3 regions of the Agrobacterium salinitolerans genome follow, and region 3 is predicted to be linked to each of the others. Evidence: predicted binding sites of a transcription regulator. Region 3 holds the regulator's gene; each other region holds the start of a gene.
What was found. Region 3 encodes PhoB, which activates phosphate uptake and scavenging genes when phosphate is short. Its sites were predicted from a motif close to TGTCATNNANCTGTCAT; they were not measured.

Region 1: O9X91_RS12380 (UDP-2,3-diacylglucosamine diphosphatase) is a predicted target of PhoB. The motif match lies at 2,578-2,594, and genes of this name have one in related genera.
Region 2: O9X91_RS14095 (esterase-like activity of phytase family protein) is a predicted target of PhoB. The motif match lies at 1,994-2,010, and genes of this name have one in related genera.

What each region holds. Positions count from the first base shown of each region.
Region 1 covers NZ_JAPZLN010000003.1:82,798-92,454, forward strand. Annotated here, with positions in the region: gene O9X91_RS12375 (NADP-dependent malic enzyme) at 105-2,420, opposite strand; gene O9X91_RS12380 (UDP-2,3-diacylglucosamine diphosphatase) at 2,649-3,488, shown strand; gene dgcA (N-acetyl-D-Glu racemase DgcA) at 3,742-4,725, opposite strand; gene O9X91_RS12390 (ABC transporter permease) at 4,869-6,029, shown strand; gene O9X91_RS12395 (ABC transporter ATP-binding protein) at 6,040-6,876, shown strand; gene O9X91_RS12400 (MlaD family protein) at 6,885-8,255, shown strand; gene O9X91_RS12405 (ABC-type transport auxiliary lipoprotein family protein) at 8,271-8,876, shown strand; partial or broken gene O9X91_RS12410 (dienelactone hydrolase) at 8,927-9,142, shown strand; gene O9X91_RS12415 (PACE efflux transporter) at 9,173-9,610, opposite strand.
Region 2 covers NZ_JAPZLN010000003.1:428,805-438,461, reverse strand. Annotated here, with positions in the region: gene lon (endopeptidase La) at 1-1,240, shown strand, start outside; gene hupB (DNA-binding protein HupB) at 1,530-1,805, shown strand; gene O9X91_RS14095 (esterase-like activity of phytase family protein) at 2,061-4,259, shown strand; tRNA gene O9X91_RS14090 (tRNA-Val) at 4,913-4,988, opposite strand; gene O9X91_RS14085 (hypothetical protein) at 5,196-5,345, shown strand; tRNA gene O9X91_RS14080 (tRNA-Asp) at 5,435-5,511, shown strand; tRNA gene O9X91_RS14075 (tRNA-Asp) at 5,553-5,629, shown strand; gene O9X91_RS14070 (NADH-quinone oxidoreductase subunit A) at 6,064-6,429, shown strand; gene O9X91_RS14065 (NuoB/complex I 20 kDa subunit family protein) at 6,420-7,004, shown strand; gene O9X91_RS14060 (NADH-quinone oxidoreductase subunit C) at 7,026-7,628, shown strand; gene O9X91_RS14055 (GFA family protein) at 7,625-8,053, shown strand; gene O9X91_RS14050 (NADH-quinone oxidoreductase subunit D) at 8,055-9,245, shown strand; gene O9X91_RS14045 (hypothetical protein) at 9,245-9,505, shown strand; gene O9X91_RS14040 (NADH-quinone oxidoreductase subunit E) at 9,522-9,657, shown strand, end outside.
Region 3 covers NZ_JAPZLN010000001.1:390,148-399,804, forward strand. Annotated here, with positions in the region: gene O9X91_RS01835 (aspartate aminotransferase family protein) at 1-206, opposite strand, end outside; gene O9X91_RS01840 (GcrA family cell cycle regulator) at 638-1,171, shown strand; gene phoB (phosphate regulon transcriptional regulator PhoB) at 1,551-2,234, opposite strand; gene phoU (phosphate signaling complex protein PhoU) at 2,265-2,990, opposite strand; gene pstB (phosphate ABC transporter ATP-binding protein PstB) at 3,087-3,902, opposite strand; gene pstA (phosphate ABC transporter permease PstA) at 3,917-5,239, opposite strand; gene pstC (phosphate ABC transporter permease subunit PstC) at 5,236-6,720, opposite strand; gene O9X91_RS01870 (substrate-binding domain-containing protein) at 6,984-8,018, opposite strand; gene phoR (phosphate regulon sensor histidine kinase PhoR) at 8,214-9,485, opposite strand.

The DNA.
Region 1 (9,657 bases), on a different contig from region 3:
GCAGGGGTGTTATGCTTCAGGAAATCCGTGTTTCAGGAAGATAACATAGGCTGTTGCCGCAATGCGGCAACAGCCTGTTCAAAATTGCGTTAATGCGGCCTCTATCACACCGAAGGGTGCGAGGCCTGCACCACGGCAAAGGCTGCCATGTTGACGACGCCGCGCGAGGTGACGCTGGGCGACAGGATATGGGCGGGCAGGGCCGTGCCGAGCAGGATCGGGCCGACATGCAGGCCTTCCGTCAAGGTGCGGGTGACGCCGAGCGTGATATTGGCGGCATCGAGGTTCGGGAAGACCAGCAGGTTTGCTTCGCCGGTCAGCACGCTGTTGGGCATGGCGCGTTTGCGCAGTGCTTCCGACAGCGCCGAGCCGCCCTGCATTTCGCCGTCCACTTCCAGTTCCGGTGCGGCTTCCTGCACGATCTTCAGGGCGCGGCGCATCTTGCGGGCGCTTTCGGAATCACGCGAGCCGAAATTGGAGTGGCTGGCGAGTGCTATTTTCGGCGTGATGCCGAAGCGGCGGATTTCCTTGGCCGCGAGAATGGCCATTTCCGCCACTTCCTCGGAGGTCGGGTCATAGTTCACGAAAGTATCGGTGAGGAAGAGCGCACCCTGCTGGGTGATGAGCAGGCTCAAGCCCGCGAAGGAACGCACGCCTTCCTGCTTGCCGATGATCTGGTTCACGTCGCGCAGATGGCGGTCGTAACGGCCTTCGAGGCCGCAGATCAGCGCATCGGCTTCGCCGCGCTTGACGGAAAGCGCACCAATGACGGTCGTGTTGGTGCGCACGATGGTGCGCGCCGCTTCCGGGTTGATGCCGACGCGGCCGACGAGGGCGAAATAATCATCCACGTATTCACGGTAGCGCGGATCGTCTTCCGGGTTGACCACGGCGAAATCCGTATGCGGGCGGATGCGCAAGCCGAAGCGCTTCAGGCGCGTTTCGATGATCTGCGGACGGCCGATGAGGATCGGGACGCCGGTGCCTTCTTCCAAAAGCACCTGGGCGGCGCGTAGCACGCGCTCGTCTTCACCTTCGGCAAAGATGATACGCTTTTTCTCGGCGGCTTTCGCGGCGTTGAAGACCGGCTTCATGATGAAGCCCGAGCGCCAGACGAAACGGTTCAGCTGGTCGAAATAGGCTTCGAAATCGGTGATCGGCCGGGTGGCGACGCCGCTTGCCGCTGCGGCGCGGGCAACGGCCGGCGCAATGCGCAGGATGAGGCGCGGATCGAACGGCGAGGGAATGAGATAGTTCGGGCCGAAGATCGGCGTTTCGCCGCTATAGGCTCTCGCGGCGACTTCCGAGACTTCCTCACGCGCCAGTTCCGCGATGGCCTGCACGGCGGCCATCTTCATTTCCTCGTTGATGGTCGTTGCGCCGCAATCCAGCGCGCCGCGGAAGATATAAGGGAAGCAGAGAACGTTGTTGACCTGGTTCGGGAAGTCGGAACGGCCGGTGCAGATCATCGCATCCGGGCGGGCGGCACGGGCCGCCTCCGGCATGATTTCCGGATTGGGGTTGGCAAGCGCCAGGATCAGCGGGTTTTCCGCCATGCGCTCCAAAAGTTCCGGCTTCAGCACGCCGGCGGCCGAAAGGCCGAGGAAGACGTCTGCGCCGTCGATCGAATCCGCCAGCACGCGCTTGTCGGTCTTCTGGGCGTAGACTTCTTTCCACTCGTCCATCAGCGTGTTGCGGCCGTCATAAACGAGGCCTTCGATATCGTGGACCCAGATGTTTTCTTTCTTCGCGCCCATGGCGACGAGCAGGTTGAGGCAGGCAAGGGCAGCTGCACCGGCGCCCGAGGCGACGATCTTGACGCTGGACAGAGATTTTCCGGCCAGTTCCAGCGCATTGGTCACGGCGGCGGCGACGATGATCGCAGTGCCGTGCTGATCGTCGTGGAAGACCGGAATGTTCATCTTCTCGCGCAGCTGGCGCTCCACTTCGAAACATTCCGGCGCCTTGATGTCCTCAAGGTTGATGCCGCCGAAGGTGGGCTCCAGCGCCGCGATGGTGGAGACCATGTCGTTGATGCCGGGTGCGTCGATCTCGATATCGAACACGTCGATGCCGGCGAATTTCTTGAAGAGAACGGCCTTGCCTTCCATCACAGGCTTGGAAGCGAGCGGGCCGATATTGCCAAGACCGAGCACCGCCGTGCCGTTGGAAATGACGGCAACGAGATTGGCGCGGGCCGTATAGTCCGCCGCCATTTCGGGGTTCTCGTGGATGGCGAGGCACGGGGCGGCCACACCCGGCGAATAGGCGAGCGCCAGATCGCGCTGGTTGCCGAGCGGCTTGGTGGCCTGGATTTCCAGCTTGCCGGGGCGCGGGTAGCGGTGGAAAAAGAGCGCCTGTTCCTCGATGTCGGCCTTTGCCGTGTTGGCGGGCGTGTTGTTCTTATCGTGAGAGGTCATTCTTCCACCGTCATGTCTGGTTCAATTCCGGCCCCCTGAATACAACAAACTTCCCCGTGGTACAGCCGTTATTTACCGCCTCCTTATGCAAATGCGGGCATGGCTTATTCGCGTTTTCGTGAAGCTATCCGTCATATTCCATACAAAAAACCGCCGCTGTCATGTTGCTGAAACACGAGTCTGGTTCTGAGAGGTAAGAAAGCCGCAGGGACGCAACCGAACAGGGGGATGAAATCCGTGGCCGGTCAAATCGAAACCAGACAGTTCAGAACGCTTTTCATTTCGGATGTTCATCTCGGCTCCAAGGCGGCCAAGACGGATTATCTGCTCGACTTCCTGAAATACCACGAAGCCGAAACGATCATTCTCGTCGGCGACATCGTCGACGGCTGGCGCCTGCGCCGCAGCTGGTACTGGCCGCAGGGCTGCAACGACGTGGTGCAGAAGCTTCTGCGCAAGGCCCGCAAGGGCACCCGCATCGTCTATATTCCGGGCAATCACGACGAATTCCTGCGGGAGTTCCCGGGCATGCATTTCGGCGGCATCGAAGTGGCCGAACGCATGATCCACGAGGCGGGCGACGGCAAGAAATACCTCGTCATCCATGGCGACGAGTTCGACGTGGTGGTGCGCAACGCCCGCCTGCTCGCTTATCTCGGCGACTGGGCCTATGACGCGGCAATTGCGCTCAACATCGCGATTGCCGCCGTGCGCCGCCGCATCGGCCTGCCTTACTGGTCGTTTTCGGCCTGGGCCAAGCTGCAGGTGAAACACGCCGTCAACTTCATCGGAGAATTCCAGCGCGTGGTCGCCGAAGAGGCGCGGCGCAACAATGTCGATGGCGTCATCTGTGGTCACATTCACCACGCTGTCATGGAAGACATGGACGGCATCCGCTACATCAACACCGGCGACTGGGTGGAAAGCTGCACGGCGATTGCCGAAAATGCCGATGGCAGCTTCGAGCTGATCACCTGGATGCAGACGAGCGACGTTACCGCCGAACAGGCATCGGACGAGATGGAGCCGGTGGATATTCCGGGTTTGATTGGCAAGCACGCGGCCTGATTGGGCCTGCGAGCTAAAGGGATACCTAGCCTTCGGTGTTTCCTTGCGATCAATGCGCGCTCGTGTGGGACGAGTGGATGCCGCTTGTTTCTTCTCCCCGCCGGGGAGAAGGTCGCGGCAGCGGGATGAGGGGGCACGCTCTCCGAAATTCGGCTACGTTTCCCCTCATCCGACCCTTCGGGCCACCTTCTCCCCGGCGGGGAGAAGAAATACGCGGTGGCGTCGCACCTCATCTGGTTTTAATTTTAGGGGCTCACCCCCACAATTCCGGCCGCGCCGGATAAACCAGCGAACCCTCATAAACCAACCCCGGATCACGATCGTGCGCCAACAATAGCGGCCCATCGAGATCGGCGAAGGCCGCACCCTGCGCCGCCAGCACAGCCGGCGCCATGCCGAGCGAGGTGCCGAGCATGCAGCCCACCATGATGGTGAAGCCGAGCCGTTCCGCTTCCGCTTTCATGACAAGCGCTTCAGTCAGGCCGCCGGTCTTGTCGAGCTTGATGTTGATTGCATCGTAACGGTCGCGAAGGCCGGCGAGGTCCCTGGTGGAATGCACGCTTTCATCGGCGCAGATCAGCACCGGATGGTCGATGCGGGCGAGGATGTCATCCTTGCCGGCGGGTAGCGGCTGCTCGATGAGCGATATCTTCAGCTCTTCCGCAAGCCGCAGATAATATTCGATATTATAGTCATTCCAGCCCTCATTGGCGTCGATGATGATGCGCGCTTCGGGTGCGGCGGCGCGCACGGCCCTTAGACGCGCCTCGTCATCTGCCGTGCCGGTCTTGATCTTCAGCAGCGGGCGGCCTGCGTTTTCCGCCGTTTTCGCGGCCATGGTCTCCGGGTCGGCAAGCGAGATGGTATAGGCGGTGACGAGCGGCTTTGCCGCCTGTCCAAGGATGCGCGCGGCAACAGTTTTGCCGCTGATCTTGGCCTCGAGGTCCCATAGCGCGCAATCGACCGCATTGCGGGCGGCGCCGGGTTGCATCGCCTGCTGTAGTTCCTGTCGTGTCACGCCGCCGGCGATCTGTTCCGCCATCGCCTCGATATCGGCGATGACGCCCTCGATGCTTTCGCCATAACGCGGATAGGGCACACATTCACCTCTGCCGGTAAAGGAACCATCGCGGATGGTACACGTTACGACATCCGCATGCGTGCGGGTGCCGCGTGAAATGGTGAAGCTGCCAGCCACGGGGAAACGTTCTGTTGTGGCTTGAAGGTAACGGGGCATGTTTTTTCACTTCCTAACAGGCGTCAAAAGACACATGACGCCAAATTTATCGCGAATTGTCGGCCGTCACTGTGGCTTGCCGAAGGTCAAACCGTTATGAAACCATTAAGAATCTCGTGACGACTGCATTCGCTCGGAGCATTATGCAAGAACAGGACACACGGCAACAGGCGAACCCGGCCGCAATCACCGAAGACGATAACGTCTCCGGCGGCGGTTCGCGTTTTGCCCTGAGCGGTTCCTGGCGCAACAGCAATCTCGCCGGTGTTTTCTCCAGTCTTGAAAAGATCGAAAAGAGCAAATCCACCGGCCCGGTGGAAATCGATCTTTCTTCCGTCGAGGCCATCGATACGACCGGCGCATGGATCATTCAGCGCCTGCGCAGGGACCTGGAGGCAAATGGCGCCACCGTCACCGTGACGGGCAATGACCGTATCGAAGAGGTCATTTCCCAATTGCCCGAAAAAGTGGAAATGGAGGGCGCGGCCGCTGCGAAGGCGGGGCTTGCCGAACGTATTTTTGCGCCTGTCGGCAAGGCCGTCGTGCAGAACGGCGCGGATTTTCTGGCGGGCATGTATATTCTCGGCTCCGCCGTGCGCGGCGCGCAGATGAAGCTCGGGCGCGGGCGCGGCGTTTCGCCGGCGGCCATCGTCAACCAGATCGACCATATGGGCGTGCGCGCCGTGCCGATCATCATGCTGATGTCGTTCCTGATCGGCGCGATCATCGCCCAGCAGGGCGCGTTCCAGCTTCGTTATTTCGGCGCGGAAGTCTTCGTTGTCGATCTCGTCGGCATTCTGCAATTGCGCGAAATCGGTGTGCTTCTGACCGCGATCATGATCGCTGGCCGTTCCGGCAGCGCGATCACGGCGGAAATCGGCTCGATGAAGATGCGCGAGGAAATCGACGCGCTGAAGGTGATCGGCCTCAACCCCGTGGGCGTTTTGGTGTTTCCGCGGCTGGTGGCGCTCACCATCGCGCTGCCGCTTTTGACCATTCTTGCCAATTTCGCCGCCCTGTTTGGCGCCGCCATCGTGGCCTTTGCTTATTCGGGCATTACGTTTGAGGTGTTCCTGTCTCGCCTGCATGGCGCGGTCGAGGAGTCGACCATTGCGGCCGGCATGATCAAGGCGCCGTTCATGGCGCTCATCATCGGCATCGTCGCGGCGGTGGAGGGCATGAAGGTGGGCGGTTCGGCGGAATCGCTTGGCAAGCACGTCACCTCGTCGGTGGTCAAATCGATCTTCGTCGTCATTCTGGTGGATGGTCTTTTCGCCATCTTCTACGCAGCCATCGATTTTTAAGGAGGGCGCGTTGGAAACACTGGACCAGAAACCGCAAGAGACAAAAACCGAAAAGGACGGCCGCGAGGCGGTGCTTTCCGTCGAGGGTGTGACTGTCGGGTTCAATGGCCGCAACGTGCTCGAAGATCTCAATCTCGATGTCTATCGCGGCGAAATCCTTGGCTTCATCGGGCCATCCGGCGCGGGCAAATCCGTCCTGATGCGCGCTATCCTGCGGCTTCTGCCCCGCCAGGCAGGTGCCATCCGCATTCTCGGCACCGATTACGACAAGGCGAGCGAAGACGACCGCATGATGCTCGATCAGCGGCTCGGCGTGCTGTTCCAGCAGGGGGCGCTGTTTTCCGGCCTGACGGTGAAGGAAAACATCCAGCTGCCGATGCGGGAATATCTCGATCTGCCGAAAAAGCTGATGGACGAGCTTGCCTATCTCAAGATCGAGATGGTGGGCCTGAAGCCCGATGCCGGCGACAAATACCCATCCGAACTATCAGGCGGCATGATCAAGCGCGCAGCCCTTGCCCGGGCGCTGTCGCTCGATCCCGACCTCGTTTTCCTCGATGAGCCGACATCCGGCCTCGATCCCATCGGGGCGGCGGAATTTGATATGCTGATTGCGCGCTTGCGCGATTCGCTTGGCCTGACCGTCTATATGGTGACGCACGACCTCGACAGCCTCTTCTCCGTCTGCGACCGCATTGCGGTGCTGGGACAGAAGAAAGTGCTGGTGGAAGGGACATTGCAGGACATGTTCGCCTGCGACGACCCGTGGGTGCAGTCCTATTTCCGCGGCAAACGGGCGCGCTCTGTCGTTCTTCCGGACGGCAGACACGAAAATCCGGTGGAGTAACAAGAAGCATGGAAACCAAGGCGAACTACACCATAGTCGGAATTTTCACGCTGATCGTGATCGCCGCCGCATTCGGCTTCGTTTACTGGATGGCCGAGTTTGGCCGCGGCGGCCCGACGGCGCAACTGATTGTGCGTATTCCCGGCTCCGCCAACGGCCTTTCGGTTGGCTCTCCGGTGCGGTTTAACGGTATTCCCGTTGGTACGGTGCGCGGGCTTGCGATTGACCGCGACGATCCGGCTTACTCCATCGCCTTCACCGAAGTGCAGGCGGATGCGCCGGTGTTTCCGTCCACACGCGCGGTGCTTGAAATTCAGGGCTTGACCGGTGCCGCCTATATCGAGCTTTCCGGCGGCAACAAGGATGGCGAGCGTATTCTGCAGAAAGCCGTTGAAAGCGGTGTTCCGGCCGAGTTGACGGCCGACCTTTCCAGCGTCACCAACCTGCTTGCCACGGCCGATAAAATCCTGAAACGCGCCGATGGCGCCATCGGCGAATTGCAGGGTTTCGTGCAGGATGCGCGCGGGCCGTTGACGCAGACCGTGCGCAATGCCGAGAAATTCTCCGATGCGCTGGCGGCCAATTCCGACGGGATCAAGAATTTCATTTCGAGCCTCAGTTCGCTGTCTACGACGGTGCAATCCGTTTCGGTGCGGCTCGACGGTACGCTCACCGCGGTCGAGGATCTGGTGAAGGCGGTCGACGCTGGCAAGATCGATTCCATCCTGTCGAATGTCGACAAGGTGACGAAGGATGTGGCGTCTGCTTCCAGCGATATTCAGGGCATCATGGAGACGGTGCAGAGCACGGCGAAAAACTTCGAGGCGGCAAGCACGGAAGTGCAGACGGTCGTGAAGCGCGCGGATGAGCTTCTGGCCTCCGTCGATCCCGCCAAGGTCAGCACCGTGGTGGGCGATGTTTCCGCAGCGACCGCCGATGCGCGTGACGCCGTGGCGAATTTCAAGCGGATCGCCGATGATGTCGGTGCACGTCGCGCCGACATCGACCAGGCGGTTTCCGATTTCACCGAGATGGGCCGCAAGCTGAACCTTGCCTCCAGCCGCGTCGATGGCATTCTCGCCAAGGTGGACGGCATGCTCGGCACGGATGACGCTAATTCGCTGTTTGCCAAGGCGCGCGAGACGCTAACCTCCTTCAAGGCGGTGGCCGACAATCTCAATGCCCGCATCGGGCCGATTGCAGACAACCTAACCCGTTTCTCCAGCTCCGGCCTGAAGGATTTCCAGGCGCTGATCGGCAGCACGCGACAGACGGTCGACAATCTCAACAATGCCATCACCAATATCGACCGCGATCCGCAGCGGTTGATCTTTGGCGGCGAAACCGTGAAACAATATGATGGCAGAACAAGGCGCTAAGAGGGGTATCGACCAATGAGACTATCGATGAACGGCCAAAAGCGCCGCGCCCTTCTTCTCGCTCCGCTGCTTGCCGCGATGATGGCGGGCTGTGCCGGTGCGCCGAAAAACGATACCTTCGACCTCTCCGTATCGCCAGCGGCGGTAACGCAGGGACCATCGCTGAAAAGCCGTCAGCTGCTGATCGCCGACCCGACCGCCTTGAAGGCGCTCGATAGCGAGAACATCGTGGTGCGGCTTTCCGGTTCCGAGGTGCAATATCTCGGCAATTCGCAATGGAGCGACCGCCTGCCGCGCATGGTGCAATCCAAGCTCGTGGAAGCCTTCGAAGATACCGGCAAGCTCGGCGGCGTTGGCCGGCCGGGGCAGGGGCTGGCAATCGACTATCAGGTCGTGAGCGATATTCGCGCCTTTGAAATCGATACGGCTCGCAACGTGGCGAATATCGAAATTTCGGTGAAGCTGCTCAATGATCGCAACGGTACGGTGAGGGCGCAGGAAGTATTCCGTTCCAGCGCCCGCGTCAGCGGTTCCGGCAATGCAAATTTCGTGAAGGCGCTGGATCAGGCCTTCGCTGCCGCCACGCGGGAGATCGTGGCCTGGACGCTGAGGTCGCTTTAAGCGTTCAGCGTGATTGCTGCCACAGGAAACCGCTTTATGTTCGCGTAGCGCAGGATGTTGCGAGACTGCGTGACGATCTGCCGGTGAAACCGGATTATCGGATGGTGGACGGGGCGGGGCACTTTTCCTTTATTGCCCCTTGCCCGGCGGAGATGGCAAAAGCCGCGCCCCAGATTTGCAGCGACGCGGCGGGCTTCGACCGGGTGGAGTTCCATCGCGGGTTCAATGCTGATCTCGTGAGCTTCTTCAAGGCGTCACTGCGCTGAACCGCCTATGTCGGCTGTGGCCGCCGCCTCTCAGGCGGCGTCCTGCTGCGACTTCCATTCCGGCAGGGGGAAAACCCGGTCGTAGCTCCAGTTGAAGACAAAAGCATAGACCACGTAAAACAGCGCAAAGGAGATATCCATCACCAGCGCGTGGGCAAGGCTGATATTCAGATACCAGGCGATGAAGGGCATCAGCACGATCAGCAGGCCGAGTTCGAAAAGCACCGCGTGGGCAACCCGAATGGCCGGCGTTTTCAGCGTCGTGCCCTTCAGGCGCTGCATGGCGTGGTCGAAGCCCAGATTATAGACATAGTTCCAGATCGTGGCGAGCGTGGCGCTGACGAGGCCGACGATGCCGATATCTTCCATGGGCATGCCGAAAAGCAGCGCGCCCAGGGGAATGACGAGCATGAGGCCGATGATTTCAAAGCTGAGCGCGTGGCGGATACGATCTTGCAGGGAGCGCATTTCATTCTCCGGTATATGACCGGGCCGTCCCGCATGCTGTCGCCGAT
Region 2 (9,657 bases), on a different contig from region 3:
CCGCGGTCACCGCCGTACCTATATCGGCTCCATGCCCGGCAAGATCGTCCAGTCGATGAAGAAGGCCAAGAAGGCGAACCCGCTCTTCCTGCTCGACGAAATCGACAAGATGGGCATGGATTTCCGTGGCGATCCGTCGTCGGCACTGCTGGAGGTTCTCGATCCGGAACAGAACTCCACCTTCATGGACCACTACCTTGAAGTGGAATACGACCTGTCCGACGTGATGTTCGTGACCACGGCCAACACGTTGAACATTCCCGGCCCGCTGATGGACCGCATGGAAGTGATCCGCATCGCCGGTTACACGGAAGACGAAAAGCGCGAAATCGCAAAGCGTCACCTGTTGCCCAAGGCGATCAAGGAGCATGCCCTGCGTCCAGAAGAGTTCTCGGTCACCGATGATGCCCTGATGGTCGTCATCCAGCAGTACACCCGCGAAGCGGGCGTGCGCAGCTTCGAACGCGAGCTGATGAAGCTGGCGCGCAAGGCTGTCACCGAGATCATCAAGGGCAAGGTCAAGTCCGTGGAAGTCACCGCTGCAAACGTTCCCGACTATCTGGGCGTGCCGCGGTTCCGCCATGGCGAAGCCGAGCGCGAGGATCAGGTCGGTGTCGTCACCGGTCTAGCCTGGACGGAAGTCGGCGGTGAGTTGCTCACCATCGAAGGCGTGATGATGCCGGGCAAGGGCCGCATGACGGTTACTGGCAACCTCAAGGAAGTGATGAAGGAATCCATTTCGGCGGCGGCCTCTTACGTCCGTTCGCGCGCCGTGGATTTCGGCATCGAACCGCCGCGTTTCGACAAGAGTGACATCCACGTTCACGTTCCAGAAGGCGCAACTCCGAAGGACGGACCGTCTGCCGGTGTTGCCATGGCAACCGCCATCGTCTCCATCATGACCGGTATTCCGGTCTCGAAGGATGTGGCGATGACGGGCGAGATCACGCTTCGTGGTCGCGTGTTGCCGATCGGCGGCCTGAAGGAAAAGCTGCTTGCGGCTCTGCGCGGCGGCATCAAGAAGGTGCTGATCCCGGAAGAAAACGCCAAGGACCTGGCGGAGATTCCGGACAACGTGAAGAACGAGATGGAAATCATTCCGGTGTCGCGCATGGGCGAGGTTATCAAGCACGCCCTTATCCGCCAGCCGGAGCCCATCGAGTGGGACGGCAGCATCGAGACGCCGGTGATCGCAACCGTCGAAGGTGTTGATGACGGCAACCAGACCATCGCGCATTGATGATGCGCATCGTCGCGAAGGCGGGAATCGCCTTTCGCGGCGGGCAGCGCATAGAATCAATGCGTTAGGTGTCGGAGTGCGTGCGCGGTGCTCAGCTCTGCGCAACTGATGCCAAATTGGCACGAATATGTGGAAGGCCGGCAGAAATGTCGGCCTTTTTTGTGAAAAAAACTCCAGACCCCTTGTTTTTCAGGCGATTCCAGCGCTTTTGAGTTGCTGGGCGCGGATGCGAATGTATTCTGCGCCGGCTTAATTTTAGTCGTTTCAAACCATTGAAAGGGGTGGAAACATGAACAAGAACGAGCTCGTCTCTGCTGTTGCCGAAAAGGCTGGTCTCACGAAGGCAGATGCTGCTTCCGCTGTTGATGCCGTATTCGAAACCGTACAGAACGAACTGAAGAGCGGTGGCGACATCCGTCTCGCTGGCTTCGGCAGCTTCTCCGTTAGCCGTCGTGAAGCCTCCAAGGGTCGTAACCCTTCCACGGGTGCTGAAGTCGATATCCCGGCTCGCAACGTACCGAAGTTTTCCGCAGGCAAGGGCCTGAAGGACGCCGTCAACTCGTAAGGTTTCCGGAAAGCTGCAACGCCCGGCGGCGGGCGGGCGGCTTTTCAGGTTCACGAGGAAACATGTTTTGATGCCCTGACGCCGTCACATCGACGCTAAAGCGGGTGGTGTTTCGAAACGCGGAATGTGCGCATAAACGCGAAAGCCCGGCTCCAGCAGTCGGGCTTTTTGATTCTCCCGCAAGGAAATGTCATGCCACTGTCATGTCTTTGACGCAGAAGCCATGGGGTATTTCTGGACCCAAGGGGGATTAAAATGGCGTTCCGATTTTCTCAAATGGCTTTGACTGCAGCTCTGCTTGCGTCCGCGGCCATCCCGGCCGCTGCCGAGCCGGTTTTCAACCGCATTGCATCGTTCCCGGTGGCGAAAAATCTTCCCGCGGACAAGGACGCCAAGTCTGTCACTTCGGCTGAAATCATCACCGCCAGCGAAGACGGCAAGACGCTGATTTATTCGGACAGCCCGCTTGGCGGCATCGGTTTCATCGACATCACAGACGCCAAGGCTCCAAAGGCCGGCGGCGCATTGTTGCTGGAAGGCGAGCCGACCTCCGTTGCCGTTGCCGGTCTCAAGGTACTGGCTGGCGTCAATACGTCGGAAAGTCGTGCCAAGCCCTCCGGCAAGCTGGTGACGGTCGATCTCGCCACGAAGAAGGTTGAGGCAAGCTGCGACCTCGGCGGCCAACCCGATTCCGTCGCCGTTTCCCCGGACAAGACCTTTGCCGCCATCGCGATCGAAAACGAGCGCGATGAAGAGGTGAACGAAGGCGCCCTGCCGCAGATGCCAGCCGGTTACCTCGTCACCGTCGGCCTGAAGGATGGTGTTGCCGACTGCGCGACGCTGAAGAAGATCGACGTTACCGGTCTCGCTGAAATTTCCCCGGAGGATCCGGAACCGGAATTTGTTTCCATCAACGCCAATGGCGAGATCGCGCTGACGCTGCAGGAAAACAACCATATCGTCATCATCGACGGCAAGACCGGCACCGTGAAGACGCATTTCTCTGCCGGCACCGTCAATCTGGAAGGCATCGATACCAAAACCGATGGACAGCTGAAGTTCACCGACAAGCAGGAAGGCCGCAAGCGCGAGCCGGATGCCGTGAAGTGGCTGGACAATGACCGTATCGTCATCGCCAATGAGGGCGACTGGCAGGGCGGCTCGCGCGGCTTCACCATCTTCGACAAGACCGGCAAGCTTCTTTATGAGGCCGGCACCTCGCTCGAGTACGCGGTTGCCGCCATCGGCCACTATCCGGAAAAGCGTTCCAAGGCCAAGGGGATCGAGCCCGAGGGTCTGGAGGCGGCGACCTTCGATGGTCAGAAGTATTTCTTCGTGCTTGCCGAGCGCGCCTCCGTTGCCGCTGTTTACAAGGATACCGGCGCAGAGCCGCAACTGACCCAGCTCCTGCCTTCGGGAATTTCGCCGGAAGGCGCAGTCGCCATCCCGTCGCGCAACCTCCTAGCCACGGCCAATGAGGTTGATCTGATCGAAGACGGCGGCGTCCGCTCGCATGTCATGCTTTATGAGCGTGCTGAAGGCGAAGCAGCCTATCCGCAGCTCGTCTCCGCGACAGTCGATGGTGCGCCGATCGGTTGGGGTGCGCTCTCGGGTCTGGTCGGCGATGCCGAAAAGCCCGGCATTCTCTATGCCGTGTCCGATTCGGTCTATGGCAATCAGCCGTCGATCTTTACCATTGATGCGACGAAAAAGCCTGCTGTCATCACCAGCGTGCTGCGCGTCAAGCGTGACGGCGTCGCCGCTCAGAAGCTTGATATCGAAGGCATCACGCTGGACGGCAAGGGCGGTTTCTGGCTGGCCTCTGAAGGCGATAGCGCCAAGCTCGTTCCGCATGCGCTTTATAACGTTAACGCCAAGGGTGAAATCAAGGCCGAGATCGCGCTGCCGAAGGAGCTGCTCGCCAGCGATACCCGCTTCGGTTTCGAAGGCGTGACGATGATCGGTAAAGGCGACGATGCGACGCTGTGGATGGCCGTGCAGCGTGAATGGGGCACGGACGAGAAGGGCTTCGTCAAGCTCGTCTCCTATAATCCGAAGTCCAAGGAGTGGGGCGCTGTGCGTTACCCGCTCGACAAGACCGAGGCAGGCTGGGTCGGCCTTTCTGAAATCACCGCGCAGGGCGACTATGTCTATATCATCGAGCGCGACAATCAGATCGGCGACAAGGCCAAGATCAAGAAGCTCTACCGCGTTGCTATCGCCGACCTGAAGCCGGGCAAGATCGGCGGCGAGCTGCCGCTGGTGACCAAGCAGGAAGCCCACGACTTCCTGCCCGACCTCAAGGCCCAGACCAACGGCTACGTCGTCGACAAGCTGGAAGGCTTCACCTTTGACAAGGCTGGAGCGGCCTATGCCGTGACAGACAATGACGGCGTCGATGATTCCTCCGGCGAGACGCTGTTCTTCAAGGTTGAGATGAAGGCGATCAACTGATTGCGCCGAACTGTATCGAAAAAAGAGAAAAGCCGGGCGATGCCCGGCTTTTTATTTGGCGAAGAGAACCACCAGGGCTATCGCCACTCCTGAACGATCTGTCATGAGGCAAGCCGTAACATCGGTATCGCTCTCTCAGTATCGAATCTTGGTAAATTTCGTCCAGATGTCGTCCCTAAAAATGTCGCGGACCGATCCTGACGGATCACCGCCCCATGGACTTTGGACTTTTGGGAGTGTCTTGTTTTTCCGAATCCTGCTGGACCCAGCGGAAAAAAATATAAACAGGCAGCGCAATAAGCGCGAGTGTTACAAACGCGTCAATCGACATGGCTTCATCCATCAGTTCAACCGTTCATCATGAAACGGTGCGCAAACAATGCCTGAAATCTCTTTAGAAAGTCTGAATCTTCCTTATTTTCCGGTATGTTGCGGGGTGATACAGGAGGGGCGGGCAGCTGTCGGAATATGGAACAGCAGTTCCGATTTGGCATGGCGCAACTGAAGAGAAGCGATTCTACCTGTCGGCAATCATGACGATGCTTCATGGATCGCATTGAGGGCAGGGGGCAATAATTCCCCGCGCCAGAATCGCTCGCAAAAACCGAGATGCGCGTTGGTTCACGAACTGCTATTTAAATCTTCTGGAAAAATGGTGGGCGATGAGAGACTCGAACTCCCGACATCCTCGGTGTAAACGAGGCGCTCTACCAACTGAGCTAATCGCCCTTCGCGTCTTGCGGATCATGTCCGCCGCGTCGGTGGCCGTGATGTATTCGGATCGGAAAAAAACCGCAAGGGCTTTTGTGAAGTTTTTTTGTTTTTTTTAGGCGAGGTTTTTCCCTCCGCCGAAGAGGAGGGGTAAAAAGCCTGGAACTGCGGGCTTTTTGCCAAAACCAGAAGCCGACGACGCCTTTCTGGCCTTGGGAAATGCCGTTGGAGAAGCCGCCGGCTGTGGACAAGTTTTTTGTTTTCGTTGGGAAAAGCCCGCAAAACAGGGCGTTTGCAGCAATCGCGTTCACAGCCCGTCCGGTTTTTCATGATCAAAATGAAGAAGCTTATTCTTTTGTCGTGAAACCTGCTTGACACCCCCGCACGAACGCCGTAGTTAGCCGCTCAACGAACAGCCGAGGCTGGTTCGTACGGCGGAACCAAGGTTCTGTCGGTCAGGATAAGCGGGTGTAGCTCAGTTGGTTAGAGTGCCGGCCTGTCACGCCGGAGGTCGCGGGTTCGAGCCCCGTCACTCGCGCCATCCTGTTCCTCGGAAAATACGCAGGCGAATGTCTGTGGAGCGCGGGTGTAGCTCAGTCGGTTAGAGTGCCGGCCTGTCACGCCGGAGGTCGCGGGTTCGAGCCCCGTCACTCGCGCCATTTCTTCTTCATGAAATGTCTCTTAAAAGAAAATAAAGCGCTCGTCGCGCGTCTCTGTTTTTGACCGTTCCGGCGTCTGATTCCGGGCTCTCCAGTCGTGATTTTTCCTGCCTTTTTTTATCAAGTTTCGATTTCCCGATATCGTCACTTCGCCGCCTTCCGGACGTAAAATTCGTGTGACTTTTTTGCGGTTGCGTCGTTCAATCGATTATTATTGTATTTGAGTGGCTTAGGCCGGAATTGTGGCCCAAATTTGCGTCAATTCCGGCAATATTGTTGCCAATCAATGCGGCAGGTGTCTTGAAATGGAGGCTAAACTCTTGCAGAGAGGGCGCGGCTGCGCTAACCACTTTGGCGTTGCAACATATTTGTCCGTTCTTTGAGACTTGGGTCGCAAAGGCAGGCCCGGCGCCCGGCCGGGCAAGGAAGAGACCATGACTGAACTCCTCAGTTCCTACATTCCGATCGCAATCTTCATCGGTATCGCTCTCGTCATCGGCCTGGCGCTTCTCATCGCGCCTTTCGCTGTCGCCTATAAGGCGCCGGACCCGGAAAAGCTTTCGGCTTTCGAGTGCGGTTTTAACGCCTTCGACGACGCCCGCATGAAGTTCGATATCCGCTTTTATCTGGTTTCGATTCTGTTCATCATCTTTGACCTGGAAGTAGCCTTCCTGTTTCCTTGGGCGGTGTCTTTCGGCGAGATGGGCTGGTTCGGTTTCTGGTCGATGATGGTGTTCCTTCTCGTCCTCACCATCGGCTTTATCTATGAGTGGAAGAAGGGAGCGCTGGAATGGGCATGAGCCAGAACAACAGCACGCTCGTTGCGCCGCAGCCGAAGGGGATCATCGATCCCGCAACCGGCAAGCCGGTTGGCAGCAACGATGCCTACTTCACGGAAATCAACGACGAGCTGGCCGACAAGGGCTTCCTCGTGACATCGACCGACGAGCTGATCACCTGGGCGCGCACAGGCTCGCTGATGTGGATGCAGTTCGGTCTTGCCTGCTGCGCCGTCGAAGGCCTGATGCAGGCTTCCGGCCCGCGTTACGACATGGAGCGCTTCGGCGTTGCTCCGCGCGCTTCACCGCGCCAGTCGGACGTGATGATCGTTGCCGGCACGCTGACCAACAAGATGGCGCCCGCTCTGCGCAAGGTCTATGACCAGATGCCTGAGCCGCGTTACGTCATCTCCATGGGCTCCTGCGCCAATGGTGGCGGTTATTACCACTATTCCTACGCCGTGGTGCGCGGTTGCGACCGCGTCGTGCCGGTGGATATCTACGTTCCGGGCTGTCCCCCCACCGCGGAGGCGCTGCTTTACGGCGTGCTTCTGCTGCAGAAGAAAATCCGGCGTACCGGTACGATCGAGCGCTAAGGGCAAAGGACGGATTAAGTAATGAGCGAAGCTCTCAACGATCTTGCTGCTTACGTTAAGGAAGCGCGCGGTTCCCTCGTGTTGTCTGCCGATATCGCCTATGGCGAACTGACGCTGAACACGACGCCTGAAAGCGTGATCGCGCTTTTGACCTTCCTGCGTGACGACGTGCAGTGCGGTTTCGTCAATATCATCGATATCTGCGGCGTTGACTGGCCGCAGCGCGAAAAGCGTTTCGATGTCGTATACCATCTGCTGTCGCCGCGCCAGAACCTGCGCGTGCGCGTCAAGCTGCAGGTGGCGGAAGACGAAGGCGTTCCTTCATCGACCTCCGTCTACATGGGCGCGGAGTGGTTCGAGCGCGAAGCCTGGGACATGTATGGCATTCCTTTCGAGGGCCATAAGGACCTGCGCCGCATCCTCACGGACTATGGTTTCGAAGGCCATCCGCTGCGCAAGGATTTTCCGGTTACCGGCTTTGTGGAAGTGCGGTACGATGACGTTCTGAAACGGGTTCTTTATGAACCGGTCGAACTGAAGCAGGAATTCCGCAATTTCGATTTCCTTTCCCCTTGGGAAGGAACGGAATATGTTCTCCCGGGTGACGAAAAGGCCAAGCAATGAGCGAAGCCCCCGCGACAGAGCATGGACAATGTCTTTGCGGCGCCGTCGGCTTCACAGCCACGCTCGGTGCCCGCGAATTCGGCGTCTGCCATTGCTCCATGTGCCGCCGCTGGTCCGGCGGTGCGTTTATGGCTGTCGAATGCATTGATATCGCCTTTGAAAACGAGCATAGCCTCGGCGTTTATTCTTCGTCGGAGTGGGGTGAGCGTTGTTTCTGCAAGAATTGTGGCAGCACGCTGTTGTGGCGTTCCAAGGATGGCAAACATTTTGCCGTTTCGCTGCAGGCGTTCGACAAGCCGTCCAGCTTCACATTCGCGCAGCAAATTTTCACGGATGAGAAGCCCTCGAGCTATTCCTTCGCGCAGACCACGCAGAACATGACCGGCCCCGAATTCATCGCCATGATCACCTCGGCGGAGCACTAGAATGACTGAGCATAACGTCCGCAATTTCACGATCAACTTCGGTCCGGAACATCCCTCCGCGCACGGCGTGCTGCGTCTGGTTCTGGAACTGGACGGCGAAATCGTCGAGCGCGTCGATCCGCATATCGGTCTGCTGCATCGCGGCACTGAAAAGCTGATCGAGACCAAGACCTATCTGCAGGCCGTTCCTTATTTCGACCGCCTCGACTACGTCGCGCCGATGAACCAGGAACATGCTTTCGCGCTCGCCGTCGAAAAGCTGCTCGGTCTCGAAATTCCAATGCGCGGCCAGTTGATCCGCGTTCTCTATTCGGAAATCGGCCGCATCCTGTCGCACATCATGAACGTCACGACGCAGGCCATGGACGTCGGCGCGATGACGCCGCCGGTCTGGGGCTTTGAAGAACGCGAAAAGCTGATGGTGTTCTACGAGCGCGCCTGTGGCGCCCGCATGCACTCGGCTTACGTTCGTCCGGGCGGCGTCCATCAGGATCTGCCGCCGGAACTGGTTGATGATATCGGCAAGTGGTGCGATCCGTTCCTGACCGTTCTCGACAATATCGAAGGTCTTCTGACGGACAACCGCATCTACAAGCAGCGTAACGTCGATATCGGCGTCGTGTCGCTGGAAGATGCGTTTGCCTGGGGCTTCACGGGTGTGATGGTGCGTGGATCCGGCGCTGCCTGGGATTTGCGCCGTTCGCAACCTTATGAGTGCTATTCCGATCTCGAATTCGACATTCCGGTCGGCAAGAACGGCGACTGCTACGACCGTTACCTGATCCGCATGCAGGAAATGCGAGAATCGGTAAAGATCATGAAGCAATGCGTCGATCGTCTGTCCGGCAAGCATCGCATCGGCCCGGTCTCCTCGCTGGATGGCAAGGTGGTTCCGCCCAAGCGCGGCGAGATGAAGCGTTCGATGGAAGCTCTGATCCATCACTTCAAGCTCTATACCGAAGGTTATCACGTTCCCGCCGGCGAAGTTTACGCCGCCGTCGAAGCGCCGAAGGGAGAATTCGGCGTTTACGTTGTTGCCGATGGCTCGAACAAGCCCTACCGCTGCAAGATCCGCGCGCCGGGTTACGCCCATTTGCAGGCGATGGATTTCCTGTGCAAGGGCCATCAGCTTGCCGACGTTACAGCCGTACTCGGCTCTCTCGACATCGTGTTCGGGGAGGTCGACCGCTGATGCGTCTGCCGCTGGCCATTCCGGCTTTTCTCGCTGCGATGTCTACTCCCGTTCTCGCCCAGACGGCGACGGACGAGGGCGGAGTATCGCTGTCGAGCGGCGGCTCTTCGACCATCAAGCAGCTTCTGTCTTCGGGATACGAGATCAAGGCCTCGGTTCCCAATGGCAGCAAGTTCATCGTGTTCATGCAAAAAGACAAGGCGGCTTATGCCTGCGAATTCGTCACGGTGGCGAGATCGCGGTGTGAGACGTTAAACTGAAAAGGCGTGAGGAAGTATGTCCGTTCGTCGACTAGCCGAAGATCAGTTCCAGCCCGTGGCTTTTGCCTTCAATGCGGAAAACACCGCATGGGCTGAAAAGACGATCAAGAAATATCCCGAGGGACGCCAGCAATCGGCGGTTATCCCGCTGC
Region 3 (9,657 bases):
GAGACGTGCCAGACCTTCTCGGCCTGGGTCTTGATCGCCTCCACGAGGTGCGGGTGGGCGTGACCCAGTGAATTGACCGCAACGCCGGCCGCAAAATCCAGATATCGTTCGCCGCTTTCCGTGAACAGCCAGACGCCCTCGCCTCGCTCGAAGCGCAGGGGGGCTCTTGCAAACGTATCGAACAATGGCGCGGCGGCTTCGGCCATGGCTGTATCACTCCTTGCGCGGTTGCGCTGTCAGACAGTTGTCAATAGGCTTTCGGGGTTATCCCTCGCCTGAAAATCAAAAATGCCGCCTCGCGGCGGCAGGGGCACTATTGTCACTTCGCCTGCCGATGTCAACAAAAGTCCGCGTTTCTCGGGCGTCTCAAGCCCTAGTAGGTGGCGGTGGATGAGGCCCAAGGTGTTGCCTTTCAGACTCAACTCGCCAGCAAGTTGGGGAAAACCGGAAAATCGATTCGAGATGATTCCCACGACTCTTGCCACGGAGTCTGCGTGGCACTAGGTTAATCGCTAATTACTAGACTGCATTGCGGCGGAACTAGTCACCGAAAATCAGGCAGAAACCACGCTCGCGGCACGCCCGCGAGGCGGAGATGGATTCTGCCGACATTATACGCGACGAGCGGAGAAGCGGCATGAACTGGACAGACGAACGGGTCGAAAAACTCAAGAAATTGTGGTCCGAGGGACTTAGCGCCAGCCAGATAGCAGCGCAGCTGGGCGGTGTCAGCCGTAATGCCGTCATCGGCAAGGTCCACCGTCTCAACCTGCCGGGTCGCGTCAAGGCCGGCGGCCCGGTCACTTCGGCGCGTTCCGCGCCCAAGCGCGCCGCCGCTCCTGCCCCGCGCGCGACGAATTTCGCGGGCCGTGTCGGCACAGCGCCTGCTCGGGTTCTGACCCGTTCCAACGCAGCAACGGCTCTTCAGGAAGAGATCGGCATCGAGACCGCGGAAGTCCTCGATTACGTTCCTTCCAGAAACGTCGTCACCCCGATTTCCCGTCGCCTGACGTTGACGGAACTGACGGAGCGCACCTGCAAGTGGCCGGTCGGCGATCCCTTGAAAGACGATTTCCATTTCTGCGGTTGTGAAGCGCTGGAATCGTCACCCTATTGCAAGTTCCATGCGAAACTCGCCTACCAGCCGGTAAGCGAACGTCGCAAAGCTTGAGTGTTGCGGCACGCATTCGACACTCAAAAACTACGGGCCTTCGGGCCCGTTTTTTTATGGCAAAACTCAAGGCGGTCCCGGAATGGGCGCACGCTGTTTGAGAGGCGCTCCCAATTCCTCTTCTTCCGCCTTCTGCGGATGTAAAATCGCGACACGCCCTTGCGGCAAATACTTTGAGTTCGTCGGCGACGTGCCGCGCCATCCCTCCTGTCTGGTTTCACCGCGCAATCCGACTCTCAGCAGACCGTCTGTCGCCTTCAAAAACAACAAGGACACGCGTTGGGGAAGGTTCGAATTCAGAAGGCCCGCCACCATCCCGGCTGCGGGCCTTCTGAATTTTGGGAATTTTTCCCGAGTGAAACCATCGGTTTCGGTTTCCTCAGGCTTCCATTGAATATCCGGCGCCGCGCACGGTGCGGATGACATCTTGCATATGCGAAAAATTGAGCGCCTTGCGCAGACGTCCGACATGCACGTCGACGGTGCGTTCGTCCACATAGATATCGTGACCCCAGACGCCATCCAGCAATTGTGAGCGGGAAAACACCCGGCCGGGAGAGGTCATCAGGAATTCCAGCAGGCGGAACTCCGTTGGGCCGAGGCGCACTTCGCGGCTCTTGCGGTGAACGCGATGGGTCTCGCGATCCAGTTCGATATCGCCGCATTTCAGCACCGAAGACAGAACCTCGGGGCGAGCCCGGCGCAGCATGGCCTTGACCCGGGCCATGAGTTCCGGTGTCGAGAACGGCTTGACGACATAATCGTCGGCGCCGGTGGCGAGGCCGCGAACCCTTTCGCTTTCCTCACCGCGCGCCGTCAGCATGATGATGGGCAGGCGTTCGGTTTCCGGCCGCATTCTGAGCCGACGGCACAGTTCGATACCGGAAACGCCGGGAAGCATCCAATCCAGGATAAGAAGGTCTGGAATACGTTCCTGCAGCCGAATTTCGGCCTCGTCTCCACGGGGTATCGTGTCGACGTCATATCCCTCAGCCTCGAGATTGTAACGAAGCAGCACGCTCAGCGCTTCCTCATCTTCCACAACTGCAATCTTGGGCACCATATACTAACTCCGCAAGCCGCTGCCTGTCTGTTACTCGGTCACCGAACCGAGCGTGTTGGAACTGTCATCCTTAGGACGCTCGCCTTCCGGCTGGCTGCCGGTGGTCATGTAATAGATCGTCTCGGCGATATTGGTGGCGTGGTCGCCGATACGCTCGATGTTCTTGGCGCAGAACAGAAGATGCGTGCAGGTAGTGATGTTGCGCGGATCTTCCATCATGTAGGTCAAAAGCTCACGGAAGAGCGACGTGTACATGGCGTCGATTTCCTCGTCGCGCTCGCGGATGGCATTTGCCTTCTCCGCCGAACGTGTCGAATAGACGTCGAGGACTTCCTTGAGCTGTACCAGCGCCAGTTCCGAGAGGTGTTCGATGCCACGGGCGAGCTTGCGCGGCACGCCGGTGCCGGCAACCGCGATGACACGCTTGGCAGTATTCTTACCGAGGTCGCCAACGCGTTCGAGGTCCGCTGCAATACGTAGCGTGCCGATGATCTCGCGAAGGTCTGCAGCCATCGGCTGGCGCCTGGCGATGGTGACGATGGCCTTGTCGCCGATCTCACGCTCGGAATGATCGAGGATCGCGTCGTCGGAAATGACCTTCTGGGCGAGTGCGGCGTCGGAGTTGACGAGCGCACGCACGGCATCGGCGCACATCTGTTCCGCCAGACCGCCCATTTCGGCGATACGGCGCGTCAGGAATTTCAGTTCGTCGTCATATGCCGACAGAATATGCGAATGGGTCGTTGTCTGTGTCATGGTCTAGTCCTCCGGCTTGGCCTGCATGCGCGTGCCCGGAAGCGGGCACGGCAGAGGCACCAGTCTTGTTCGGTTTCGATAAAGCGCCGGCCGGGATCAGCCGAAGCGGCCCATGATGTAATCCTGCGTGCGCTGGTCGTCCGGATTGGTGAACATCTTGTCGGTTTCGTTTTCCTCGACAAGGTGACCAAGGTGGAACATGGCCGTGCGCTGGGAAACACGCGCCGCCTGCTGCATGGAGTGCGTGACGATGACGATGGTGTAATTGGTGCGCAGCTCGTGGATCAGTTCCTCGACCTTTGCGGTCGCGATAGGGTCGAGCGCCGAGCAGGGTTCGTCCATCAGGATCACTTCCGGGCTGACGGCAACCGCGCGGGCGATACACAGGCGCTGTTGCTGACCGCCGGAAAGACCCGTGCCGGATTCCTGCAGGCGATCCTTCACTTCGTTCCAGAGGCCGGCCTTCTGCAGGCTCTGCTCGACGATCTGGTCCATATCCGCCTTGTTGCGGGCGAGACCATGGATGCGCGGACCGTAGGAAATGTTTTCGTAGATCGACTTCGGGAAAGGGTTCGGCTTCTGAAACACCATGCCGACGCGGGCGCGCAATTCCACGACATCGATTGCCTGATCGTAGATATCGTCGGTGTCGAGCGTGATTTTTCCGGTCACCCGGCAACCGTCGATCGTATCGTTCATGCGGTTCAGGGTGCGCAGGAAGGTGGATTTACCGCAGCCAGACGGGCCGATCAGCGCCGTCACCGTATTTTCGCGAACATTCAGGTTCACGTCGTAGAGCGCACGCTTTTCGCCGTAATAAACCGAAACGTCCTTGCCGATCATCTTGTATGAGACTTCATTCATTTTCTTGTCCAGCGCCTTTTCAACTGCTGCTTCCGACAACATGTTCATTGCTCAATCTCCCTCTACCAGCGCCGTTCGAAGCGGCGACGCAACAGGATTGCGCCAACATTCATGACAATGAGGAACAAAAGCAGGATGATGATAGCGCCGGATGTCCTTTCGACAAAGGCACGCTCGGCTTCGTTCGCCCACATGTAAATCTGCACCGGCAGGGCCGTGGACGGATCCATCGGCGTTGTCGGGTAATTCGCGACGAATGCCACCATGCCGATCAGGAGCAGCGGCGCCGTTTCGCCCAGCGCGTGGGCGAGACCGATGATGGTGCCGGTGAGGATGCCGGGCATGGCGAGCGGCAGCACATGGTGGAAGATCGTCTGCATCTTGGAAGCGCCGAGGCCGAGGGCGGCGGCGCGGATAGACGGCGGCACGGCCTTCAGGGCAGCGCGCGTCGCAATGATGATCGTCGGCAGGGTCATCAGCGTCAGGACGAGGCCGCCGACCAGCGAGGCCGAGCGCGGAAAGCCCATGAAGTTGATGAAGACCGAGAGGCCGAGCAGACCGTAAACAATCGAAGGAACGGCCGCGAGATTGTTGATATTCACCTCGATAAGATCCGTCAGACGGTTCTTCGGGGCGAATTCCTCGAGATAGATGGAGGCCGCGACGCCGATCGGCAATGACAGCACCAGCACGATCAGCATCATGTAGAAGGAGCCGATCAGCGCCACACCCACACCCGCTGCTTCCGGACGGCTCGACGCGCCGTTGAAGAAGATGCCGGTATTGAAATGTTTGCCGAGCTGGCCGCTTTCGGCGAGCTGGTTCATCCAGCCGAGCTGCTGGTTAGAGATGCGGCGATTGGCTTCATCCGCCGTCAGATCGACCTGGCCCTTGAAGGCGCTGTCGACATCCCCCGAAGCGAGAAGCGTGACGGTGCGCGTGGTGCCGATAACGGCGGGATCGGCAACGACGATGTCGCGAAGCTGCGTGCGCACGCTGTCGGAAATCAGCAGGCTGACGGCGCGTAGGCCGGCGCGGTCCGTCGGCGCAACACCAAGAACCTTGGCGACCGCATCGCGGGCGACGACGGGATAATTGGCCGTCATCAGCTTTGTCGGGTTTGTGGCGCGTTCATTCTTCGGATCGATGATCTGTTCGGAAAACTCGACCGGAACGGTGATCATCGTCTGCTGGAAAGCGGTGTAACCCTTGGAGAAAACCGACCAGAGCAGCAGGAAGAGGAAGATGAGGCCGAAGGAGATCGCCGCGATGCCGTAGGCGCGGAAGCGGCGTTCGGCGGCATAACGGCGCTTGATGCCGATATCACGGCGCGTGGCCCTGTTGACGGCGCTCGCGCCGGCTGCGGGAGAAACGATGTCGGTCATTCATATTGCTCCCGGTATTTGCGCACGATGTAAAGCGCGTAGATATTCAGGCAAAGCGTGATGGCGAAAAGCGTGATGCCGAGCGCGAAGGCGACCAGCGTCTGCGGCGAGGTGAATTCGAGGTCGCCGGTGAGCTGGCTGACAATCTTGACGGTGACGGTGGTCATCGGCTCGAAGGGGTTGAGCTGAAGACGGGCCGCCACGCCGGCGGCCAGAACCACGATCATGGTTTCGCCGATGGCGCGCGAAGCCGTCATCAGCACGGCGCCGACGATGCCGGGAAGAGCGGCCGGAATAATGACCCTCTTGATCGTTTCGGAACGCGTGGCGCCAAGACCGAGCGAACCGTCACGCAGCGAGCGCGGCACGGCGGTGATGATATCGTCCGACAGCGACGACACATACGGGATCAGCATGATACCCATGACGAAGCCGGCGGTGATGACGCTCTGCGCCTGGATGAAATTGGCGTAGTCGCCCGTCGCCAGACCATTGATCTGCGTGGAGATGTCTCTGAGGAAAGGACCGACCGTCGTCAGCGCGAAGAAACCGTAGACGATGGTGGGAATGCCGGCGAGCACTTCAAGCAGCGGCTTTGCCATGGAGCGGAAACGCGGCGAGGCATATTCCGCCATGTAGATCGCCGAGAAGAGACCGACCGGAACCGCAACCAGCATGGCGACGAAACCGATATAAAGCGTGCCGGCGAGCAGCGGGATTAGGCCGAACTGGCCGGCGGAGTCTGTGGCACCCGCCGCAGCAAAACGCGGATCCCAGACCGTTCCAAAAAAGAACTGGTGCGCCGGCACCATGGTAAAGAACTGGATCGCCTCGGTCAGCATCGAAAAGACGATGCCGATGGTCGTGAGAATGGCGATGGACGAAGCGACGAGCAGGGCCGCGAGAATGACTTTCTCGACCTTGTTGCGCGCCCGGAAACGCGGCGCGATCGCACGCAGCGCATAGGCGGCGCCACCGAATGCGGCCAGCAGGACGATGGCGATCATCGCGATGCGGCTGGTGGCGGTCATGCTGTTGAGCGTGTGGGCGGCATCGATCATGAAACGCTCGGGATCACCGGCGATTGCAACACCCTTGGAAGCCAGAAGCGGCCGGACCGCGGCCGTATCCGCCTCGACCTGCGCGGTTTCCTCCGGCGTCAGCCGCTGCAGGCCACGGGCGATGGAGGTCACCATGCCGTAGGTCAGGCTCTGCTGCGCTTCGGACTGCGCGCGCACATCCTCGGGAAAATCGCCGCGCACCGCCGAAGTGACGAGCAACGGGCTGACAATGAGCCAGGCGCAGAGAATGAACGCCGCGGGCAGCACCGCCCAGACGACCGCGTAAGAGCCGTGATAACCGGCACGGGAATGCATGTTGGACGGGCGACCGCCAGACAGGGCGACGGCGCGCCGGCTGCCGAGCAGATAGCTGCCGATGCCGATGAGCGCCAGTAGCAGCAAAAGGATCGATGTGTTCATTAGAGTTCCCTCGGCGTGCCTCAAGGGCACGGTGCGATATCGGGCAAATCAAAAAGTCATCAAAACGAGACCGCTGGACCATGCCGTGATGCCTGCCGCCTGACTGTATCATCGTCTGGCAAGCGTCAAGGTTGATACATCCTATCCATCTGAAATCCATCGACAATCATGTGGATGGCGATGAATGGGAACTATCAACCGCGGACGACGGCCCCAGCGAGGCTGAATGAGGGGCACAGCAAAGCCGCGCCCCTCCTTCTTCATTACATCGTGGAGCCGGCCGAGAACTTCGAGCGGATTTCTTCACGCTCTGCGTCGGGGGCGGCAACCAGGCCGTAGTTGGCGAGCGGGGAATCCGGGCCGATCATCTCGTCGGACGTGAAGAACTCGACATATTCCTTAAGACCCGGGATAACGCCCAGGTGAGCCTTCTTCACGTAGAAGAACAGCGGGCGCGAAACCGGGTACTTGCCGCTGGCAACGGTTTCGGTGGACGGAACGACGCCCGAAACGGTCGCAACCTTCAGACGGTCAGCGTTGTTTTCATAGAAAGCGAGGCCGAAAACGCCGAGGCCGGTCTTGTTGGCGTCGATACGAGCGAGCGTTTCGGTGTAGTCGCCGTCGATATCGACAGCTGCGCCGTCCTTGCGAACTGCAACGCACTTTGCAGCGGCCTGCTTGGCGTCGGTGATGAGCGTCTTGATGACGTCGGTGGCGCCGGCTTCCTTGCAGCCGTCAGCCATGATCTTCTCTTCGAAGACTTCGCGCGTGCCGTGCTTGGAGCCCGGGATGTAAGCGGCGATAGCGACGTCAGGCAGTTCCTTGTTGATTTCCGACCACTTCTTGTAGGGGTTGGCAACGAGCTTGCCGTCCTTGACGACTTCAGCGGCGAGCGCAAGGTAAAGATCCTTCGGCTCCAGCTTGATGTCCTTGTTGGAAGCGTCCATCGCAAAAACGATACCGTCGTAACCGATCTTCACTTCCTGAACGTCGGTAACACCAGCAGCCTTACAGGCGGCCAGTTCGTCGGCCTTGATCTTGCGCGAAGCGTTTGCGATGTCGATGGTGCCTTCGCCGACGCCGGAGCAGAACGCCTTCAGACCGCCGCCCGTGCCGCCGGACTCAACAACCGGAGCCTTGAAGTTCGGGAAGGTTTCGGCAAAGGTCTCGGCAACAATCTTGGCGTAGGGCAGAACCGTGGAGGAACCGGCAACCTGGATCTGGTCGCGAGCAGCGGCGGCGCCAGCGAAGGCGACAGAAGCCACCAGAGCTGCTGCGGAAAATTTAACGATGTTCATTTGTCTCTCCCGTCGTGGGCTTTGTTGTGGACGCAGCCGATAGCGACACTCGCTCTTAGCTTGCGCTCGGCGACCTTTTCTTAACCACCGTAGCCACTTCCTTTTATGTCACTTTGACGAAAGATTTGTGACAATTTAAACTATTGATTTTATTTATAAATATTTACCACATCAAAAACAGATGCATATTTTATGTCAAAATCTGACCGTGAAGTCCGTGCCGCTGCCCAATTCCGATTTAATGATGAGGCGGGCGCGATGGCGGGTGAGGATGTGCTTGACGATGGCAAGGCCGAGACCCGTGCCCTTTTTCGACCGGCTGTCGGCGACGCTGACACGATAAAAACGCTCTGTCAGGCGGGGCACGTGTTCGGCGGGAATGCCTGGCCCCTTGTCGATGACGCTCACCTCCACAGGTTTGCCGGGTTCGGCCCGCAACCAGACATCCACGACCTTGCCTTCCTGGCCGTATTTGCAAGCATTTTCAACGAGATTCTGGAACACCTGCACCAGTTCGTCGCGATCTCCCTGCACTTCCGCCGGCCGGTCCGGCAGGTGCAGCGTGATGGTCACCTCAAGCTCGTCGGCAAGCGGCAGCAACGTATCGCGCACATGGCCGATGACGGGAACGAGATCGACCCTCTGGTCCGGCGCGATATTTGCACGCAGTTCCAGCCGCGAAAGGGACATGAGATCGTCCACCAGCCGGCTCATGCGGGTTGCCTGATCCAGCATGATGGCGAGGAAACGTTCCTGCGCCTTGGGGTCGTTGCGCGCCGGCCCCTGCATGGTTTCGATAAAACCGCGCAGAGAGGCAAGCGGCGTGCGCAATTCATGGCTCGCATTGGCGACGAAATCGCTGCGCATACGGTCGATGCGGCGAAGCTCCGAGACGTCGCGGAAGGACAGGATGTAAAATGGCGGGCCTACTCCCTCACCCACATCCGCACGGGCGATGCGGACGATGAAGACCCGTTCGGAAGGGAAGCGCTCCGAATGTTCGACCTGATTGGGCTGGCCGGTGGTGATGGTTTCGCGAATGACATCCAAAAGGCCGGGAGAGCGCAACCGGGCGGAAATATGCGCGCCGGCAGGCAACTGGCCGAAGGCGCGCTCGGCCGCGCCGTTCTGGAACAGCACGCTGGCGTTCCTGTCGAGCATGAAAACGGGCGTGTCCAGAACCGCGAGCCCCGCCCTTACGCCGGAAATGACGTTTTCGCCGGGCACTTCTTGTTCATCCGTCTCGGCAGCCGGACTTCCGTCCTTTGCGGAATCTGGCACCGGGCCCTCCCGGCCGGTGAGGAGGGCAATAACGGCGCAAAGCCACAGGGCGGCGGGCATATAGGGCGTGTTAAGCTCGGCAACGGCCACGATGGCGAGCATACTGACGATGAGAAGGGGCAACCAGTTCCGGCCGAGCTTCTTTCCCAAACGCCTTAATCCACCATCGCCTTCCATGACTGCCATTTAAGCCTGCTCTTTCCACTTTCATCTGACAGCGCATCGAAATCTCATAGGCCAGCTTCATGACAGAGATTCATCACCGCGCATTTTCCACAACGTATATGCGCGAAATCGACGCCGCAATTGCCCTCGCCGCCGCGGGCCGGTCAAGCGGTTCTGTTTCACTTGAATTCTG